DNA from 3 places in the Pseudomonas sp. AG1028 genome. Region 3 is predicted to be linked to each of the others. Evidence: predicted binding sites of a transcription regulator. Region 3 holds the regulator's gene; each other region holds the start of a gene.
The links. Region 3 encodes FliA, which starts transcription of late flagellar genes. Its sites were predicted from a motif close to CTAAAGTTTNNNNNNNNNNNGCCGNTAA; they were not measured.
Positions count from the first base shown of each region.

Region 1: a site for FliA is predicted at 2,181-2,208, ahead of FB481_RS14500 (methyl-accepting chemotaxis protein). Genes of this name have one in related genera too.
Region 2: a site for FliA is predicted at 4,543-4,570, ahead of FB481_RS16345 (methyl-accepting chemotaxis protein). Genes of this name have one in related genera too.

Region 1 is NZ_VIVP01000008.1:55,764-62,611, reverse strand. Features, by position in the region: gene FB481_RS14510 (carbon-nitrogen hydrolase family protein) at 1-406, opposite strand, end outside; gene FB481_RS14505 (cytosine permease) at 485-1,897, opposite strand; gene FB481_RS14500 (methyl-accepting chemotaxis protein) at 2,439-4,058, shown strand; gene FB481_RS14495 (acyltransferase) at 4,422-5,483, shown strand; gene FB481_RS14490 (hypothetical protein) at 5,559-6,077, opposite strand; gene FB481_RS14485 (GlxA family transcriptional regulator) at 6,279-6,848, opposite strand, start outside.
Region 2 is NZ_VIVP01000009.1:125,462-132,309, reverse strand. Features, by position in the region: gene FB481_RS16370 (zinc-dependent alcohol dehydrogenase) at 1-2, opposite strand, end outside; gene FB481_RS16365 (AAA family ATPase) at 93-1,136, opposite strand; gene pnuC (nicotinamide riboside transporter PnuC) at 1,138-1,710, opposite strand; gene FB481_RS16355 (LacI family DNA-binding transcriptional regulator) at 1,879-2,916, shown strand; gene FB481_RS16350 (mandelate racemase/muconate lactonizing enzyme family protein) at 3,197-4,357, shown strand; gene FB481_RS16345 (methyl-accepting chemotaxis protein) at 4,612-6,411, shown strand; gene FB481_RS16340 (hypothetical protein) at 6,492-6,833, opposite strand.
Region 3 is NZ_VIVP01000014.1:46,011-52,858, forward strand. Features, by position in the region: gene FB481_RS21360 (protein phosphatase CheZ) at 1-285, opposite strand, end outside; gene FB481_RS21365 (chemotaxis response regulator CheY) at 305-679, opposite strand; gene fliA (RNA polymerase sigma factor FliA) at 876-1,619, opposite strand; gene fleN (flagellar synthesis regulator FleN) at 1,616-2,446, opposite strand; gene flhF (flagellar biosynthesis protein FlhF) at 2,544-3,851, opposite strand; gene flhA (flagellar biosynthesis protein FlhA) at 3,867-5,975, opposite strand; gene sodC (superoxide dismutase family protein) at 6,203-6,724, shown strand; gene flhB (flagellar biosynthesis protein FlhB) at 6,764-6,848, opposite strand, start outside.

The sequences.
Region 1 (6,848 bases), on a different contig from region 3:
GGTGCACGTTGAGCAGGCAGCCGTTAGCGCCGATGGTCACCAGCGAGTTGTACAGCGAGCCACTTTGCGCCCGTGCCCGCTCGTTGATGCCTATCACCACGCACACCTGGTGCTCGCGCGCGGCGTCGCGTATCGGCGCCAGGCCGTCGTGCATATCGTCGTGGGCGCCGAGCACCGGGCTGTCGGCCAGCAGCCGCTGATACCAGCGCTTGGCGTGAGCATCGTCCCAGCCGGCCATGCCGAATACCCAGGCTGGGTAGCCGCTTAGCCAGGTCTCCGGAAATACGATCAGCTGCGCACCGCGGACAGCGGCTTCGTCGATATGCGCCACGGCGCGTTCGAGCGATTGTGCAGTGTCGAGCACGGCCGGAGGCTGCTGGATAAGGGCGATGGTTTTCTCGTTCATGGGCATGCACCTGAAACGCGGGTGAGCGAGGGCGGCCCGGCCGCCCTCAGAGGTAGGTTTGCAGAAACAAGGAAGTGGCTAGAGCTGATTCGGTGCAGCGCTCGGGCGCTCGTTGCCGGTCAGGGTCAGCAGGTAATAGAGGCCGCCACCCACCAGCAGGCCGGGGATGAAGGCCACGTCCGCACCGCCCAGTGCCTCGGCGACCGGGCCGACATAGAAGGGCAGCGAGAAGAACGGAATCATGCTGAGGAACGCCGCGGCGTAGGACAGGATGCCCTGCCAGGCCCAGCGCCCATAGATGCCCTGGGGATTGAAGATTTCGCTGATCGAATACTGGCCCTTGCGTACCGCATAGAAGTCGACCAGGTTCACCGCCGTCCACGGGATCAGGAAGTACAGCATCAGCAGCACGAAGCCGTTGAAGCTGGTCATGTACGCCTCGGGCAGCGACAGCGAGACGATGATCGACGCCACGCCCACCAGCGTCAGCCCGGCCACGCGCAGGCCGAGCGTTGGGCGCACCGGGCGAAAGCCGTCCACCGCGCTGAGGCCGGTGAGCATCGCACCGTAGCAGTTCACCCCGGTCACCGACAGCTGCGCGGCAGCGCCGACCAGCACCACGAACACGCCGAAACCTGCGAAGAAGTAGTTGCCGGTGGTTACCAGCGCGACGATGCCATCGGCGCCCGGCAGGTAGGTGGCCAGCACCGCGCCCAGCGACATCAGCCACACTGCCGAGCCGGCTGCGCCCAGGTATGTCCAGAAGATCAGCTTGCCGCTCGGCGCATCCTCGGGCAGGTAGCGCGAGTAGTCGGACACGTACACCGAATAGCTGATGTTGTAGCCGGCAGCGAGGGACAGCTGCACCAGAAACGCGGTGGTGTCCCAGTGCGGCGTGGCGGCTACCGTTACGGTCGAGGCCTGGGGCAGGGCGGTGACGGCCATCACCGTGACCACCGCGAAGGTGGCGATCAGCACATAGGTCAGCCAGCGCTGCACGAAGTGCAGCAGGTCATAACCCACCACCGCCAGGATGATCGACAGCACCACCAGCGCCGGGTACCAGAACGCCTTGGAGCCCGGCAGCACCAGCTGCAGCGCCTGGGTGACCAGAATCACCCCGAACACGATAAAGCCGATGTACACGAACACCGTCGCGGCGAACGGCACGATGGCGCCGCGGCTGCCGAACTGCGCGCGGGATTGGATCATCTGCGGCAAGCCCATCTTCGGGCCCTGGTTGGCGTGCAGCGCCATGAAAATGGTGCCGAAGCAGGCGCCGAGCGCCACCGCAAGGATGCTCCACAGCATGCCGAGTCCCATGCTCGGGCCCGTGAAGCCGACCATCATGGTCAGGAAGACGAAATTGCCGGTGAACCAGAACGGTCCCTGGTGCCAGATCTTTCCATGGCGTTCTTCACGCGGCACGTAATCGATCGAGCGGACTTCGAGCTTGGGCAGCTCACGTCCGGCATTGCTCGGCGTGTTCATAGGGCGCCTCTTGTTGTTATGCGCTTATCTGGAAGCCTTTGCACTGCGGGCTGAGCCCATGCCTGCGCAGGCGACCTCAGTATTGGGGGCGCTCTGGAAGGCTGTAAATTCCGGGTTTCTCAAGCTGACTTTCGCGAAAGTGAAAGCATTCGAGCGTGCACAGGCAGGCGTTTTTTGAGGGCGCGTGACGAGGACGAAGGTGAAAGCTAAATACGTTGCTTATGCGGATGGCATATCGGCCAAGATCACTGGATAGCTTGGGCGTCCAAATTTTGGCGACAAAATAAAGTTTCTTGCAGGTAAGTCGATATGAACGTGCAGAGCATGCTCTTGATGCACTGATTAAACCGCAGCCTGGCACTGAAAGATTGCCCTTGGAGAATCCTGCTTGACCGCTCTAGATAGCTACTTTCAGGTACGCCTCAGCCACGTTCTGCTGCTAACCTGTTAAGCCTTGTAACAAAGTTCCGCTGTTTAGCAGCGGCACGCCTTGCCGCCGCTCCTGCCTCGCTCCCCGACCTTCTTAAGGATGAGATCCGCCATGAACCTTCGATCCATGCCCATCGCCCGCCGGAGTCTGTTGTGTTTTGGCACCATTGCCATTCTGGTAGTGATGCTGGGACTGTTCAGCCTTTACCAGATGAGCAATATCCGCAGCGAGAGCGAAGTGATCGAGCAGAACTCGATTCCGGCTATCGTGTCGAGCAGCAAGCTGGCATTGGCGCTGGCACGCCTGCGCCTGGAGACCCTGCGTCTGGCCGCCGACCCCGCCAAGGTCGATGCCACCTACGTGAAGATCCAGGACATCGGCGTGCTGATCGAAGCCGAACTGGCGCGCTACAAAACCATGATCGTGTCGCCCGAGGAGCAGGAGCACTTCGGCAAACTGACCGACATCTTCCATGAGTACCTGCAGCATGACGCGACCCTGGTCACCCTGATCAAACAGGACCGCATGGATGATGTGCGCGACCTGCTAGCGAAACGGCTGAACGATCTGGGCATCGCCATGAATGCGTCCTCGGGCAAGTTGCAGAGCATCAACCTCGACGAGGCCAACCATCACACCGAAGTGGCAGTGGCGCTGTTCGCCAACTCGCAGAAAGTCACCGTGCTGGCCATCATTGTCGCCGTGGCGCTAACCCTGCTGCTGTCCTGGCGGATGACCCACAGCCTGACGGCGCCGTTGGGCAGTGCTGTTGCCGCCGCCCAGACCATCGCCTCGGGCGACCTCACCCGCCAGCTTGATCTCTCCGGCAAGGACGAAGCGGCCCAGCTGCTGCAGGCCATGCACTCCATGCAGACCACCCTGCGCAGCACCCTGGAGCACATTGGCAAGTCCGCCGAGCAACTGGCTGCCTCCACCGAAGAGATGAGTGCGGTGATGAGCGAGAGCGCCCAGGGTTTGCAGCAGCAGAACAACGAGATCGAGATGGCCGCCACCGCCGTGACCGAGATGAGCCACGCTGTGGAAGAAGTGGCGTCCAACGCCGTAACCACCTCGGCCGATTCCAAAGCCGCCGCCGAAACCGCGCGCTTCGGCCAGGTGCAGCTCACCGATACCCTGAGCGCCATCGGCTCTCTGACCGGCAACGTGCTGAGCGCCTCGGATCAGGCTCGTAATCTGGCCGAGCAGACCCAGAGCATCAGCAAGGTGCTGGACGTGATCCGCGCTGTGGCCGAGCAGACCAACCTGCTGGCCCTCAACGCTGCCATCGAGGCCGCGCGTGCTGGCGAGGCTGGGCGCGGTTTCGCCGTGGTAGCCGACGAAGTGCGCTCGCTGGCCCATCGCACCGGCGAGTCGACCCGAGAAATCGAACAAATGATCGGCGGCATCCAGCAGGGCACCAACCAGACCGTCTCGGCCCTGATGACCAGCGCCGACCAGGCCCGCCAGACACAGGAGCAGGCCAGCGCCGCCAATCAGGCCCTGAGCACCATCACCCAGGCGGTCAGCGGCATCGACGAACGCAACCTGGTAATCGCCAGCGCTGCCGAAGAACAGGCCCAGGTCGCCCGCGAAGTGGACCGCAACCTGGTGCGCATCCGCGACCTGTCGATCCAGACCTCCGCCGGCGCCGAACAAACCCAGACCGCCAGCCAGGAACTGTCGCGCCTGGCCGGCGACCTGAGTGGGCTGGTGCGTCGTTTCAAGGTTTGATGGCTGTTGTTTACTTTAGCTGGGGCGGCAAGCCCTGGTTGGCAGACGAATTGTCATGGGTGCGATAGGCGTCATGCTGATGGGGAAGTCTGCCACACCTCAAAAGGTGGCCGGTCTGATGCTCCTTATCGCCTCCCTGCGATCCGCCTCTAGATCCGAGTGCCGTATCGACTTTGGCACTCTCTCGACGCTTTCATCGGTACAGGTTGTTGTCTCAATCGGCCCATGCTTCAGGACTGCCCGCTTTTAGTGCCTCACCGCTGAACTAGTCGAAGCTCCATGCGCTCAGATGATCGATTCGTCGGCATCCGTTCCCATCTTCGGGGAAACGCTGTCTCGCTTAGCTAGTACAGAGGACTCAGCATGACCAAGACCACGCCCGAGAAGGATCTGCGAATAGAGACGATTCGCGGACTGGCGCTGTTTCTGATGGTAGCGGGCCATGTCATCGGCAGTTCGTCCGACCTGGGCATGAAAGTGCCGGACGACTCGGTGTTGCGCTACCTCTACGATTCCCTCGTTTATATTCGCATGCCGCTGTTCACCGCCATCTCGGGCTATGTCTACGCGCTGCGGCCGGTGAACGCCGACTGTGAGTTGTCGCGCTTCTACCAGGGCAAGTTTAAACGCGTCGGCATACCGCTACTGACGGTCTCGACGCTGTTCTTCGTCATGCAGATGATCGTGCCCAACACCAACGACAAGCCGCAGCTGGGCGATATTTTCAGCATCTACTTCTTCAGCTACGCGCACTTCTGGTTCCTGCAGGCGATCTTCTGCATCTTCGTGGTGATTTCGCTGCTGGAGAAGGCTGGCCTGCTGCTGACGTTACGCAACTATGGGCTGGTGTTCGCCGCGGCCCTGGCGGCGTCCTTCGCGTCGGAGAGCTTCCCGAACCTGTTCAGCCTCGACCGGGCGGTGGAGCTGTTGCCGTTCTTCCTGCTGGGCCTGGGGCTCTACCGTTTCAGCGCGCAACTGATCACCCGCAGCAGCGTCATCACCATGGCCGCGGCGCTGGTGATTCTGGTGGGTATCGACCAGGCCTATCTGTTCGCGCTGCTTGACCTCGACGATGCCAACCTGGCCTTGGTCGGAACGGCGCTGGGCCTGGCCGCCATCAGCCTGCTGATCGCCCGGCGCTTCTACTTCATGCCGCTGGCCTGGCTGGGTTATTTCTCCTTCGAGATTTACCTGTTCCACGTCTTCGGTACGGCGGGGGCGCGCATCGTACTGAATAAGCTGCAGGTGCAGGAGGACTTGCTGGTCTTCGTCGTCAGCATGGCGATGGGGCTGCTGCTGCCGGTGGCGTTCAAGCTGGTGCTGGAGCGCATCGGCCCGCTGCATTTTCTCAGCGTGGCCTTCTTCGGCGCCAAGACGCGGGTCAACCGCGCCACCGCGCCGCTACAGAAAAGGGCGACGGCCTGATGCGAACGGCTATAAAAAACCACGCCTGGCGTGGTTTTTTATTTTCGGGGGGCTGCAGCGTGGGGTTTCAGCAGACTAAAAGGCATCCAGTGCATTGCAGAGACCAGCCTTTTCAACAGGCTCGTTCTCGGCTTTGCCCTCGGAGTTCAAGTGTTGCAGGCCGACCACGCACATTCCGCTATCCAGCAGGATCAGCTCATAGTCCTGGCCCGCCTGCGGTGTGAAGCGAAAGGTCTGCTGGCAGCTGTAGGAATAGCCACCCGACACGTAGCCGCTGCTCTGGAAGTTCATGGCGAAAGGCTTGCCTGCTGGCACTTTCAGCTCGCTGCGCGCCAGCTTTTGGCCGCCCACCTCGCGACCACTTGGGGGCATGCCCAGGCTGCGGCCGTTGTTCTGGTCGGCAAAGCCAGATTGGGCTACGGCCATTATTCCCGCGCCGGGCATACGCCAGTCGATGCAATCGCGGCCTGGCACACCGCGCGCCATTCCGTTGGTGATCACGCGCAACCGCGCCGTATCACCTGAGGCTGGTTCCATATAGGCCTTGGAATAAGCACGCATATTGGCAATGTTGCCGCAGGCACTGATGGCCAAAGCCAGGCCCGCTATCAGAAAGACTCTCATGGAAATCCCTTTTCGAGTGTCGATGGTCAGAGGCGAGGGCGCTCGCTGTGGTCGGGGTCGCCCGTTTCGGTGACGAAAGGTGCCAATTGGTCAGCAAGCCGTCAACTCGGCTCAGTGGATAAACCGGCCCCAGCCAATGGCTGCAGCAAGAGGGCGCCTGAGCCAGGCCACTCAGGCCTTCACCCCGCGCACGTCGCGGCGTATCGCCTGGGGCGGCACGCCAAAGCCGCGGATGAACACTTCGCGCATATGGCGGCGGTCGCGAAAGCCGGTTTCCTTGGCGATCACGTCCAGGGAATGGCGGCTTTGCTCGATCATCACCCGCGCCGCTTCCAGGCGCAGGCGCTCGATGGCCTTGGCCGGCGACTGCCCGGTTTCTGCGGTGAACACCCGGGTGAACTGGCGCGGGCTGAGGTGCACGGCCTCGGCCAGTTCCTCGACGCTCAGCGCCTTGTGCAGGTTCTGCCGGGCGTAGTTCAGGGCGTTCTGAATGCGGTCGGACTTCGGCGCTAGGGTGAGCATCTGCGAGTGCTGCGACTGCCCGCCCGAGCGGCGCTGGTGCATGACCAGCTTGTGCGCCACCGAGCGCGCCACCTCGGGGCCGAGGTCCTTTTCCACCATGCCCAGGGCCAGATCCAGGCCGGCGGTCATCCCGGCGGAGGTCCACATGCTGCCGTCGATGATGAAGATGCGATCGTCTTCGACGCTGATCTGTGGGTACAGGCGTTGCAGCGCGGCGCC
Region 2 (6,848 bases), on a different contig from region 3:
ATGCTGCTCTCCAGAACGAGGGTTTGAGTGCCTGTTCTAGAGTCCGAGGAGGCGCCGATTCCTTTGGTTCAGCCCCAGGGATAAGTGGCCGCTTACGCTTGTGGCACGGGGCTTTGCAGCATTTTGATGGCTTGGGCGACGCGTTCGGTGAGGGAGCCGCGCAACTCGTGATAGATGCAGCCGCGGCGCTGTAACTCGTCGCGATACCAGGCCTGCTGGCGACGGCGAAAGGTTTCGTCCTGGCGGGTGCCGTCCTGCACGAAGGGAAAGTCGTCAGTGCACAGGAAGGTGTGCGTATAAAGCCGCTCGGCCAGGCGCTGCAACTCGGGCTCGGCGTCACCGAACATCGCGCCGCTGTAGAACAGCGTGGTCAACGGCGAGGTATCGCAGACCAGGTACCGGTTGGCGCGCTCGGCGGCAGCGTTCTCGCGGGCGACCTGGGTACGGCCGATATGCAGCAGATCGTCGTACTGCAACTCGCCACCCCGCGCCTCCCAACACTCGCGCCCATACTCGGCGACATGCACGCTGCCCAACGCCTGGGCCAGGGCTGCGGCCAGGCTGCTCTTGCCGGTAGACTCGCCGCCCAGCAGCACGATGCGCTCGACGAAATCGGCATACACCGGCGGCGCCAGAAATGCCTTGAGCCGGTGGGGATCTTCACGCAAGCGAGTACCGGAGATCGGCACGGCAGCCCGCGCCTGATCGATGCAGACATGCTGCACCGGATGGCCAAAGCACTGCGCCAGGTGCGCGGCGAAGCCATCGCCATAGCTTTCACTGGTGAACACCGCATCGACCGTGGTGCCAAGCACACCCTGGCACAGCTCGGCGACGAACTGGCGCTGCTGGTGATCGGGCGCCTCGTTGTGCGGCAGATCAGGCAGCACCCGGCCCTCGCCACGCCAGGCGTCGATACGCGCCTGGGTGACCACCAAAGCTGGCACATCGGCAAAGCGCGTCTGCAACCAGCGCTCGCGGCGTGGCGCCTCGCAGCCGGGCAACTCCGGCAACGAGTAGCTGAGCAGGTGGAGCTGCTCGCACTGGGCCAGCGCCTCGCGGATCAGCAACTCATGGCCCAGGTGCAAAGGTGAAAACTTGCCGACCACCAGGGCGCGTCGAAAGGCTTTACGCATCTCAGGCCAACCGCTCCTGGCCCTGCAGCTCGCGACGCCAGCGGTACAGGCCGTACCAGGCGTTGCACCAGAACAGCACGTAAAGCCCGGCGGTGAGGTACAACTCGCGGGAGGCGAACAGCGGCACCGCCAGGGTGTTGACCAGCAGCCAGCCGTACCAGGTTTCCACGCGCCGGCGCATCAGCAGCAGTTGCGCCAGCACGCTGAAGGTCAGCACCAGGGAATCCACCAACGGCGCATAGGCGTCGGTGAAACGATGCAGCAACAGGCCGTAGGCAACCGCGACGATGACCGCCAGGGCCAGGTAACCGAGCAGTGCCTGAGGCGGCGTACGGCTGATCGGCAACTCACCGCCAGCGTTGCCGTGCAACCAGGCCCACCAGCCCATGGCGCTAGTGACGATGAAAAAGCCCTGCAGGGTGACATCGGCGTACAGCTGCACGGTGAAGAACAGCCAGCCGAACAGCAGGCAACCGACGATGCCCACCGACCATGTGTGCACACTGTTGCGCGCCGCCAGCAAAACGGCGATCAGGTTGGCGATATTGGCGAACAGCTCCAGATTACTGGGCATCAACGAATCCTTGTCAGGCAGCCTTGGCGCCTGTCAGCCGGGTCGGGAGAGAGTGAGTGGCACATGGGGAGCGAGCCGAGGCGCAGCATAGCGCAACGCTTGTAGCAAGCGCGCGGTCATCGCCTGGCTTGATACTATCGCCTGCTGACCAGCCGCGCGAGGACGACCATGAGTGATGACCGCCCCACCCGCAAGCGCCCGAACCTGCCGACGGGCAAGGCGCCGACCCTGGCCGATGTCGCCAAGGTTGCCGGGGTGTCGCCGATCACCGTATCGCGTACCCTCAACCAGCCGGAGATCGTACGCGCCGAGTTGCGCGAAAAGGTATTCCGCGCGGTACAGCTGACCGGCTACGTACCGGCCATGCTCACCGGCGCCGCCACGCAGCGCAGCCGGTTGATTTCCCTGCTAGTGCCGACCGTGGCCAACTCGATCTTCGCCGACACCGTGCAGGCACTGATCGACACCCTTACCGAGGCCGGCCACGAAACCCTCATCGGCCTGACCAACTACAGCGCCGAGCGTGAGGAACAACTGCTCGACACCATCCTGCGCCGCCGCCCCGATGGCATCGTGCTGACCGGCACCCTGCACACCGAGGCCAGCCGCACGCGCCTGTCGCGCTCGGGTATTCCCATCGTAGAAACCTGGGACCTGGCGCCGCGGCCGCTGGACATGCTGGTGGGTTTTTCCCATGAAGCGGTCGGTGTGGCCACTGCGCGCTATCTAACCGGCAAGGGTTATCGCCGCTTTGCCGTGATCACCCTCGATGACCCGCGCGGCCAGCGCCGTTGCGACAGCCTGGTCGCCGAAATCGCCAGCCAGGGCATCACCGATGTACCGCGCATCGTGCTGCCGCCACCGGCGACGGCCGACCTCGGCCGCGAGGGCCTGCAACGCCTGCTGGGCGCTGGCGAATGCCCGCAAGTGCTGGTGTGCAGCTCCGACACCCTGGCCCATGGCGTGCTGGTCGAAGCTACCGAGCGTGGCATCCGCGCGCCGGACGATATGGCAGTGATGGGCTTTGGCGACCTGAATATCGCCGCGCACCTGCAGCCGTCGCTGTCCACGGTACGCATCAACGGCGCCGAGATTGGCCAACAGGCCGCCCGCGCCCTGCTCCAGCGCCTCGAGCATCCCGACGAAAAGCCGATGAAGGTGCGCATCGATACCGGTTTCAGCATCGTCGAGCGGCAGAGTGCGTGAGGGCTTACATCACTGCTTGGCTGATTGGTGGCGGAAGCGGTCGGTCGCGCGAACGTGTAGGAGGGCCTTTAGGCCCGAGCTCTTTGCATCTTCATAAAGCTCGGGGCTAAAGCTCCTCCTACAAGAGCCGCGGCGCTCGATGTCCGCTTCTGCCTTGAAGCAGTCCCAAAGCCCTACCCAATCCCTTGAATGATTACCTAATCAGCTTAACGTCCGAATTCAAGCCAGTGATTCACACCACCTGGCGGCGCCAACAAGAACGTCAAGCGAGGTAATCCGCGTGAGTGAGCACACCCTTTCCCAAAGCTGTGCAGACCAGGACCAGATCGGCTGGGTGCGCATCGCCTCGGTCTTCCTGCCCCTGGCCAACCCGATCAGCGATGCCAAGGTACTGACCGGCCGGCAAAAGCCGATGACCGAGATCGCCATGCTGTTCGTGGAGATCGAAAGCAAGGACGGCCACCGCGGTCTGGGCTTCAGCTACTCCAAGCGCGCCGGCGGCCCCGGTCAGTTCGCCCATGCCCAGGAAATCGCCCCGGCACTGCTCGGCGAGAACCCCAGCGACATCCAGAAGCTGTGGGCCAAACTGTGCTGGGCTGGCGCCTCGGTGGGCCGCAGCGGCCTGTCGACCCAGGCCATCGGCGCCTTCGACGTGGCCCTGTGGGACATGAAAGCCAAGCGCGCGGGCCTCTCCCTGGCCCGCCTGCTCGGCGCCCAGCGCGACTCGGTGCGCTGCTACAACACCTCTGGCGGTTTTCTGCACACGCCGCTGGACCAGCTAAAGGTCAACACCGATCTATCGCGCGAGAAGGGCATTGGCGGCATCAAGCTGAAGGTCGGCCAGCCCGACTCGGCCCTCGACCTGCACCGCGTCGCCACCATTCGCCAGCACCTGGGCGACGACTTCCCGCTGATGGTCGACGCCAACCAGCAGTGGGATCGGCCCACCGCCCAGCGCATTTGCCGGCGTTTCGAGGAATTCAACCTGGTATGGATTGAGGAGCCGCTGGACTGCTACGACGCCGAAGGCCACGCCGCTCTGGCCGCGGCCTTCGACACGCCAATCGCCACCGGCGAGATGCTCACCAGCGTCGCCGAGCATGCCGAGTTCATCAAAGCCCGCGGCGCTGACTACCTGATGCCTGATGGGCCGCGCGTCGGCGGTATCACGCCGTTCCTGAAAATCGCCGCCATGGCGGAACATGCTGGAGTGATGCTCGCCCCGCACTTCGCCATGGAGTTGCACGTGCACCTGGCTGCCACCTACCCGACCGAACCCTGGGTCGAACACTTCGAATGGCTCGAACCGCTGTTCAACGAGCGCCTGGAAACCCGCGATGGCCGCATGCTGGTGCCGAACCGCCCCGGCCTGGGCCTGTCGCTAAGCGAGCACGTGGCTGGGTGGACCGCCCAGCAGGCGGAGTTCGGCCAGCGCGGCTAAGCTCTTCTTTGTGCAACAAAGCGCTACCGGCCCTGTGCCGGTAGTGTCGTTTGTACGAGTGGCCAATTGACGCCATTTTTTGTGTAACCACTCTTTAACGGTCACAAGCGAAGCACTACACTCGCCGCCCCGCGGTGGAACATCCGACAAATCGCGTGGAACGTCGGCGAACAGAGCCCCCTTTGTTAAAGGTTCCGCGCTTCTGGTCGAAGTAATGGAAATCCAAGGATTATTTCTCTGTCAGGAGCTGCGGCATGCAGTCGTTAAAGTCGCTGTACGATTCCATCGAAATGCACTTTTTCGATACCTTGACCAAAAAGCTCTCCAGCCTCTTTTTGTTAGTGGTGGTCAGTGGCCTGCTGGTCTGGGTGGCCTTGAGCCTGCGCGCCGATATCGTGCAGCTGCTGCACGGTGCCCAACTCGACCCGGCATTGCTCAAGCAGGTCGAAGGCAAGCTCGACACCCTGGGCACGGCGCTGACGCTCAGCGCGCTGTTCACGTTGGGCATGGTCAGTTTCATGGTCTGGTATTTCCGCCACCTGATCGTACGCCCGGTCGACAACATGACCCGCGCTTTGGAAGAAATCGCCAGCGGTGAAGGCGACCTGTCCCGCGACCTGCCCCTGCTCACCCACGACGAAATCCGTACCCTGGCCAGCACCTGCAACCGCTTCCTGGCCAAGCAGCGCGAGATCATCAGTAACGTGCAGGCACTGACCGTGCAGATCGCCGTGGAATCGGCCCGCTCGCTGAAGAACATCAGCGACTCCAGCGACAGCGCCACCCACCAGGCGCGCTTCGCCAATGAGGTGATGAGCGAGAGCAACATCGCTGTCGGCCGTATCGACGAGGTGTCGCAGCAGACTCAGGCGATCTCGGCGACCACCGCACATAACCTCGGCATGGCACAGGACTCCTACGCGGAACTCCTGGAAGTCACCGGCAACATCAGCGCCATTTCCAACAGCCTCAACGAATTCAGCACCCTGGTTTCGGCGCTCAACGAGCGTTCGTCGAATATCAAGTCGGTGGTCGGCCTGATCCAGCAGATTTCTTCGCAGACCAACCTGCTGGCCCTCAACGCCGCCATCGAAGCGGCCCGTGCCGGCGAAAGCGGCCGTGGTTTCGCAGTGGTCGCCGATGAGGTGCGCACCCTGGCGCAGAACGTCAGCCAGGCCACCGGCGACATCTCGCAAAACATCGACGCCATGCTCAAGGAAGTCAGCACCACCCACGAGCAGACCGCACGCATCAGCCAGAGCGCCCGTGAAACCCAGGTGGTGGTCGAGCGTGCCACAGGGCACTTCGAGACGATGATCGGCGACTTCGAATCCACCACCAGCAAGCTGGCGGAGATCGCCGAGCACATCCAGCAGGTGGCCGATGCCAATACTGGCATCAACGATCGCGTCACCCAGATCCACGCCGACAGCCAGGCCATCGACCAGCGCATGCAGCGCTCGGCCACCGCTACCCGTGATCTCTCAGGCGTTGCCGAACGGGTGCAGGAACTGCTCGGTCGCTTCGTACTTGGCGAGGGCGAACTCGACGCTGCCATCACTCGCGCGACCCAGTGCCGTGACGCCCTGCAAGCGCGCCTGGCAACACTGCAGCGCGAAGGCGTGAACCTGTTCGACCAGAACTACAAGCTGATCCCCAATACCGATCCCAAGCAGTACTTGACCGGCTACACCGAACGCTTCGCGCAGATCTGCCAGGAAGAGATCGACCGTCTGACCAAGGGTACGCAAGGCGGCATCGTGACCTTTATCGTCGACAACAAGGGCTACTGCCCGGTGAACAACAGCTGGGTGTCGAAGCCGCCAACCGGCAACCGCGCCGTCGACCTGCCGGTGTGCCGCAACAAGCGCATGTTCTCCGACCCGGTGGGCCTGCGCGCGGCGGGCAACACTCAGCGCTTCCTGCTGCAGACCTACCTGCGCGACACCGGCGAGATCATGACCGAGATCGACGTGCCGTTCTTCTTCGAGGGGCGCCACTGGGGCAACATGCGCATGGGCTTCGATGCCTCGCGCTTACTCGGCAAATCCTGATGTTGCGATGCGCCTGACAAGCCCTCATGCCCCACAAAAAAGCCCCGACGATGCGGGGCTTTTTTGTGGGTGCGCTGCACTCAATGCAGAGAGTCCAGGTTGCGGCGCGACCACATCATCTTCGCAGCAGTCGGGTTGACCGGGGCGCCAGTGAAGGTCGGCAGTTTGCGCGATACCCACTGCGCGCCAACGCCCTTCCAGTTCACTTCGCCACTGACCAGCTTGTGGTCCCGCAGGATTTCGCGCTCGAGCGCCCGAGCACCGTCCTCGGTGTCGATGGCCGCCTTATCGACAGCCTTGAGAAAGATGGACTCACCCTCCCGACTGATGCTCAGCAGGTACATGCCATCCGGGCGCGGGGTAATGGAAACATTGTAATCCGGTAAAGCGATGCTCAGTTGGTCGAGCGCGGCAGTATTCATCGGTGATCCTTTTAT
Region 3 (6,848 bases):
CATGGTCACCACGTAGTTCAGGCGCTCGGTGGCGTCGGAAATCTGCGAGATTTCCTTGGCGTGGGGCACCCGGGGATCGAGCTGAAAATTGACGATAGCGTTATGCAGCTCACGGGTGAGCTTGCCGACTTCGAGGTAAAGCCCCCGGTCGCGCGCCTTGTTCAATTCATTGATCAGCTGTACGGCTTCGCCAAAGTTTCCTTGCTCGAGGCTGTCGACCAGTTGGCGGGCATTGCTTTTCAGGGTCGACTCGAGGTCAACCTCGTTGGAGTCATCGTGTTCCATAACAACCTCGCGGCAGACATCAGCCGTTAACTCGCTCGAAGATTTTTTCGATCTTTTCCTTGAGCACCTGAGCGGTGAAGGGCTTGACTACGTAGCCATTCACACCGGCTTGTGCGGCCTCGATGATCTGATCGCGCTTGGCTTCCGCCGTCACCATGAGCACCGGCAACTGCTTGAGTCGCTCGTCGGCACGCACGGCGCGCAGCAGATCGATACCGGTCATGCCCGGCATGTTCCAGTCGGTTACCAGAAAATCGAAATTGCCGCTCTGCAGCATGGGCAGCGCGGTTACCCCGTCATCAGCCTCTGCCGTATTGGTGAACCCCAGATCACGCAAGAGGTTCTTGATGATCCGTCGCATCGTCGAGAAATCATCGACGATGAGGATTTTCATGTTCTTGTCCAAGTCGACCTCCGTACAGTCCTAAAACGCCTACACCTTGTGCAGCGCTTATTAATCGTGAAACCGGCCTGGCTGAACGCCGCAAACCATTGCGCTCGGCTTTGCTGCGTTCACTGTGTGCCCCGCCCTGCTGTGCTGCATTTACCACAAGGGCTGGCTCGACCAACTCCAGTCCCTGCACAAATTCCTATGCGCGCCACTCCCCCAACCGCGCCCGTAAGCGCGCGGCACACTGACTATGCAGTTGGCTGACCCGCGATTCACTCACCCCCAGCACCTCGCCGATTTCCTTGAGGTTCAATTCCTCGTCGTAGTACAGCGACAACACCAGCCGCTCACGTTCCGGCAGATTACTGATGGCATCGGCCAATGCAGCCTGGAAACGACTGTCTTCCAGTTCATGCGAAGGCCCGTGATGCAGGGAACTCGTGTCTTCCTGCAGACCGCCGTTATCGCCTTCCTGCAAGAGGTCGTCGAAACTGAACAGGCGGCTGCCCAAAGTGTCGCCAAGAATGCCGTAGTAATCTTCGAGACTCAATTGGAGTTCGGCAGCAACCTCGTGATCTTTAGCGTCACGACCGGTTCTGGCCTCAATTTTTCGTATTGCATCGCTGACCATGCGGCTGTTGCGGTGCACCGAACGCGGCGCCCAGTCGCCCTTGCGTACCTCATCGAGCATGGCGCCGCGGATGCGGATACCGGCAAAGGTCTCGAAACTGGCGCCCTTGCCGGCATCGTACTTACGCGACGCCTCGAGCAGACCGATCATGCCGGCCTGGATCAAGTCGTCGACCTGTACGTTGGCGGGCAGACGGGCCAGCAGGTGGTAGGCGATGCGTTTTACCAGCGGCGCGTGGCGCTCGATCAACTGATGCTGTGAATCTCGTGCTTGTGCCTTGCTGTACATTCGGAGTCCAGAGGCTGTCGTCATACAGCCGTGTCTGCAGTCGGTTGTTGCACCAAGCGCTCCACGAAAAATTCCAGATGGCCACGCGGGTTGGCCGGCAAGGGCCATGCATCGACCTTCTGGGCAATCGCCTTGAACGCCAGCGCGCACTTCGAACGAGGGAACGCCTCATACACCGCACGCTGTTTCTGTACGGCCTTGCGAACCGATTCGTCGTACGGCACCGCGCCCACGTATTGCAGCGCGACGTCCAGGAAACGGTCGGTCACTTTAGTCAGCTTAGCAAAGAGATTGCGGCCTTCCTGGGGGCTGTGCGCCATGTTGGCGAGGACCCGGAAACGGTTCATGCCGTGGTCGCGATTGAGTAGCTTGATCAGCGCGTAGGCATCGGTAATGGACGTCGGTTCGTCGCACACCACCACCAGCACTTCCTGGGCCGCGCGCACGAAGCTGACCACTGAGTCACCAATACCGGCAGCGGTATCGACGATGAGCACGTCAAGGTTCTCGCTGATGTCGCTGAAGGCCTGGATCAGGCCGGCGTGCTGCATGGGCGTAAGCTGCACCATCGCTTGAGTACCGGAGGCGGCGGGCACGATACGAATGCCGCCAGGCCCCTGCAGCACCACATCACGCAGGTCGCACTCGCCGTCGATCACGTCAGCCAGGGTGCGCTTGGCGGTAAGACCAAGCAGCACGTCCACGTTGGCAAGGCCCAGGTCGGCGTCCATGAGCATAACGCGCCGACCAAGGTCGGCCAGTGCCAGCGACAAGTTCACCGACACATTGGTCTTGCCAACGCCGCCTTTGCCGCCAGTCACCGCGATCACCTGTACGGGATGCATACCCATGTTATCTACACACCTTATTCTGACTTCACTGTGGGCCCTGGGGCCATTGTGCGCTGTCGCGGCGAGCACGACCAGCGCGTCACCGTATTCAATCCGTTCAACCGGCCTGTCTGGCAGGGTTCTGATAGAGCCCTGCGAACATATCGGCCATGGTGTCTTCGCTCGGCTCGTCCGGCGCCTGCAGACCGACAGCGCGACTGACCAACTGATGGCTGCGCGGCACGTGTACGTCATCCGGGATGCGCGGGCCATCTGCCAAGTAGGCTACCGGCAGACGATGGCCAATAGCCAGCCCCAATACCTCACCCATGCTGGTAGCCTCATCCAGTTTACTCAGAATGCAGCCCGCCAGCCCACAGCGCTTGTAGCTGTGATAGGCCGCCTTGAGAACCTGCGCCTGGCTAGTGGCGGCCAGCACCAGGTAATTGCGTGCGTTGACGCCGCGGCTGGCCAGCGCCTCAAGCTGCATGCGCAGCGCCGGATCATTGGCGGGCAGGCCAGCGGTGTCGATCAGCACCACACGCTTGCGGGCCAGCGGTACGAGCGCCTGGGTCAGCGACTGACCCGGATCGACCTGGGTCACCGAGACGCCAAGAATCCGGCCCAGGGTCTTTAGCTGTTCCTGAGCGCCGATACGGTAGCTGTCCATGCTCACCAGCGCGATGCTGGCCGCGCCATACTTGAGAACGTAGCGCGCGGCCAGCTTGGCCAGGGTGGTGGTCTTGCCCATGCCGGCGGGGCCGACCAGCGCGATCACGCCGCCCTCTTCCATCGGCTCCTGCTTGGGCGTCTGAATCGAATGGGCAAGGTGCGCCAGCACCATGCGCCAGGCTTTGCGCTGATCGGCAATCGAGGCGACCCGCTCGAGCAACACGCGCGACAGCTCTGCTGGTACGCCCATACGCTGCAGACGGCGCCACAGTGTGGCCTGCTGCGGGCGGCGGCTCTGCATCTGCCCCCACGCCATCGAGCCCATCTGCATTTCGATCAGCTCACGCAGGCCATGCAGCTCGGAGCGCATGGAATCCAGCGCCGACTGATCGACTGCCGCCGCAACCGGCTTCTGCTGTTGACGCTTGAGCACGGCATCCAGGCTGTCGGCAGGCGGCGTGGCAGCTGCCGCGCCAAACAGCTGACGGTCCTTGCCGGCATCGGCCTGGGTACGCATGGTCAGCTCGGCATGGGCCGACGCTATCTTCGACTGGGTCTTGCGCAACTCGGCTTCCAGCGCCGGGTTGGCCTGACGTGCTGGCACAGGCGGAGCCTGATAATCGAGTGCAGCCGTCAATTCCACGCCACCGGCCACACGGCGGTTGGCGATGATGGTCGCATCGGCGCCCAGCTCATCTCGAACCAGCTTCATGGCTTGGCGCATATCGGCAGCGAAAAAGCGTTTGACCTGCATGGCCCGTACCCTCGATTAGTTCTGCCCCACCGTCGCAACGATGGTGACCTGCTTGTTGTCCGGAATTTCCTGGTACGCCAGAACATGCATGCTCGGGACGGCCAACCGGGCGAAACGCGAGAGCATTCCCCGAACCGGCCCGGCCGCCAGCAGAATCACTGGCTTGCCAAGCATCTCCTGACGCTGCGCTGCTTCCACCAGGGAACGCTGCAGCTTCTCCGCCATACCAGGTTCGAGGAGGATGCCATCCTCGGAGCCCTGACCGGCCTTCTGAAGACTGTTTAGCAATATCTGTTCCAACCTTGGCTCAAGGGTGATCACAGGCAGCTCCGGCTCTAGTCCCACGATGTTTTGCACGATTGCACGAGACAGCGCGACGCGAACTGCCGCGACCATGGCGGCGGGATCTTGACTCCTTGGCGCGACGTTGGCGATGGCTTCAGCGATGGTGCGAATGTCACGCACTGGCACCTGCTCCTGCAGCAGCGCCTGCAGCACCTTGAGCAGGGTCGACAGGGAAATCAGCCCGGGCACCAGCTCTTCGGCGAGCTTGGGCGAGCTTTTCGCCAGCAATTGCATCAATTGCTGGACCTCCTCGTGACCCAGCAGCTCGTGGGCGTGCTTGTGCAGGATCTGATTGAGGTGAGTGGCCACCACGGTGCTAGCGTCCACCACGGTGTAGCCGAGTGATTGCGCCTGGTCGCGCTGACCCGGATCGATCCACACGGCTTCAAGTCCGAACGCCGGATCTCTGGCGGCCACCCCGTTGAGGGTGCCGAACACCTGACCGGGGTTGATCGCCAGCTCGCGATCCGGGTAGACCTCGGCTTCAGCGACACTGACGCCCATCAGCGTCAGGCGATAAGCGTTGGGCTGTAGATCCAGGTTGTCGCGGATATGCACCGACGGCATCAGAAACCCCATCTCTTGGGAAAGCTTCTTGCGTACGCCCTTGATGCGCGCCAGCAACTGGCCACCCTGATTGCGGTCGACCAGCGGAATCAGCCGGTAGCCAACTTCCAGGCCGACCATGTCCACTGGCACCACGTCGTCCCAGCCCAGTTCCTTGACCTCCTGGGCGCGCTGGGCCGGCAACAGCTCCTGTTGGCGCTGCACTTCGATGACTTCGGCTTCCTTGACCTTGCGCTGCTTGTTGGCGATCCAGTAGGCCGCGCCAGCCGCCACCAGCCCGAGGCTGATGAACGACATGTGCGGCATGCCGGGCACCAGGCCCATGGCGATCATGATGGCGGCGGAGACGGCCAGCGCACGCGGCGAGGCGAACATCTGGCGGTTGACCTGGGCGCCCATGTCCTCGGCGCTGGAGACGCGGGTCACCATGATGGCGGCGGCGGTGGACAGCAGCAGCGAGGGGATCTGCGCGACCAGGCCGTCACCGATGGTCAACAGGGTGTAGATACGGCCAGCATCGCCGAAGCTCAGGCCGTGCTGCAGCATGCCGATGGCCATGCCGCCGATGAGGTTGATGAACAGGATCAGCAGGCCGGCGACGGCGTCGCCGCGCACGAACTTGCTGGCACCGTCCATGGAACCGTAGAAATCGGCTTCCTGGGCCACTTCGCTGCGGCGCTTCTTGGCTTCCACCTGATCGATCAGGCCAGCATTGAGGTCGGCATCGATGGCCATCTGCTTACCGGGCATGGCGTCCAGGGTAAAGCGCGCACTCACCTCGGAGATACGCCCGGCCCCCTTGGTGACGACCACAAAGTTAATGATCATGAGGATCGCGAACACCACGATACCGACCACGTAGTTGCCGCCGATCACCACCTCACCGAAGGCCTGGATCACCTTGCCCGCAGCGTCGTGACCGTCCTGGCCATGCAGCAACACAACGCGCGTCGACGCCACGTTGAGCGCCAGGCGCAACAACGTCGCAGCCAGCAGGATGGTCGGGAACACGGCGAAATCCAGCGGCCGCAGTGCGTAGATCGCCACCAGCAACACGACGATCGACAGCGCGATGCTGAAGGTAAACAGCACGTCGAGCAGAAACGGCGGGATCGGCAGCATGACCATGGCGAGCATGACCAGCAGCAACAGCGGAATGCCGAGATTGCCGTTGCGCAGCCCCGACAGGTTGCTGCGAACGTTGCCAATCATCTGTGCGCGATCTACTGCCACGTGTTTACCCCGACTGATTCAATCTTTTGACGTCCAGAACGCCTTTGCGCTCGGTATTGCAAGAACCTTTCCAACTCCTCGAAATGCCCGTCATAGAAGGCGTCTGAAGACTTTTACGAGAGCGCTGGCGACGAAAACACGAACCCCGGCGGCCAAGCCCAGTCACAGCCTGTGAACGCTGGATTCAAACCACCAAGGAGAACACCATGAAACGCTGGATGATGGCCGCACTGGCCAGTTGCTTCGCGGCCGGCCTGCAGGCGGCCGACAAGACGGTCGAACTCAATGCTGTGGATGCCAATGGCGTCGGCAGCTCGGTAGGCAAGGTGGTGATCAGCCAGAGCCCTTATGGCGTGGTGTTCACGCCTGAGCTGCATGATCTGGAACCTGGAATTCACGGCTTCCACGTACACGGCAAACCCAGCTGCGAGCCGGCGCCCAAGGATGGCAAACCATCGGCAGCCGAAGCCGCTGGCGGCCACTGGGATCCGAAAAACACCGGCAAACACGACCTGCCATGGGGCGACGGCCATATGGGCGATCTCCCTGCTCTACTGGTGACCGCTGACGGCAAGGCCAGCCAGCCGGTATTGGCGCCGCGCATCAAGAGCGTGGACGAGCTCAAGGGCCTTTCTCTGATGGTCCATGCCGGCGGCGACAACCATGCCGATCATCCCAAGCCTCTGGGCGGCGGCGGCGCACGCGTCGCCTGCGGCGTGATCGAGTAACGGGCTGGGCGCAGTCTGCCAGATGCAGGCTGCGCTCACTCATTCGTCGCGGCGCAGATCAGGCGGGATTGGCAGATCCTTGAGCGGCGCCGGACGCTTGCCCTTGCCGGCCTGGAACTGGCGA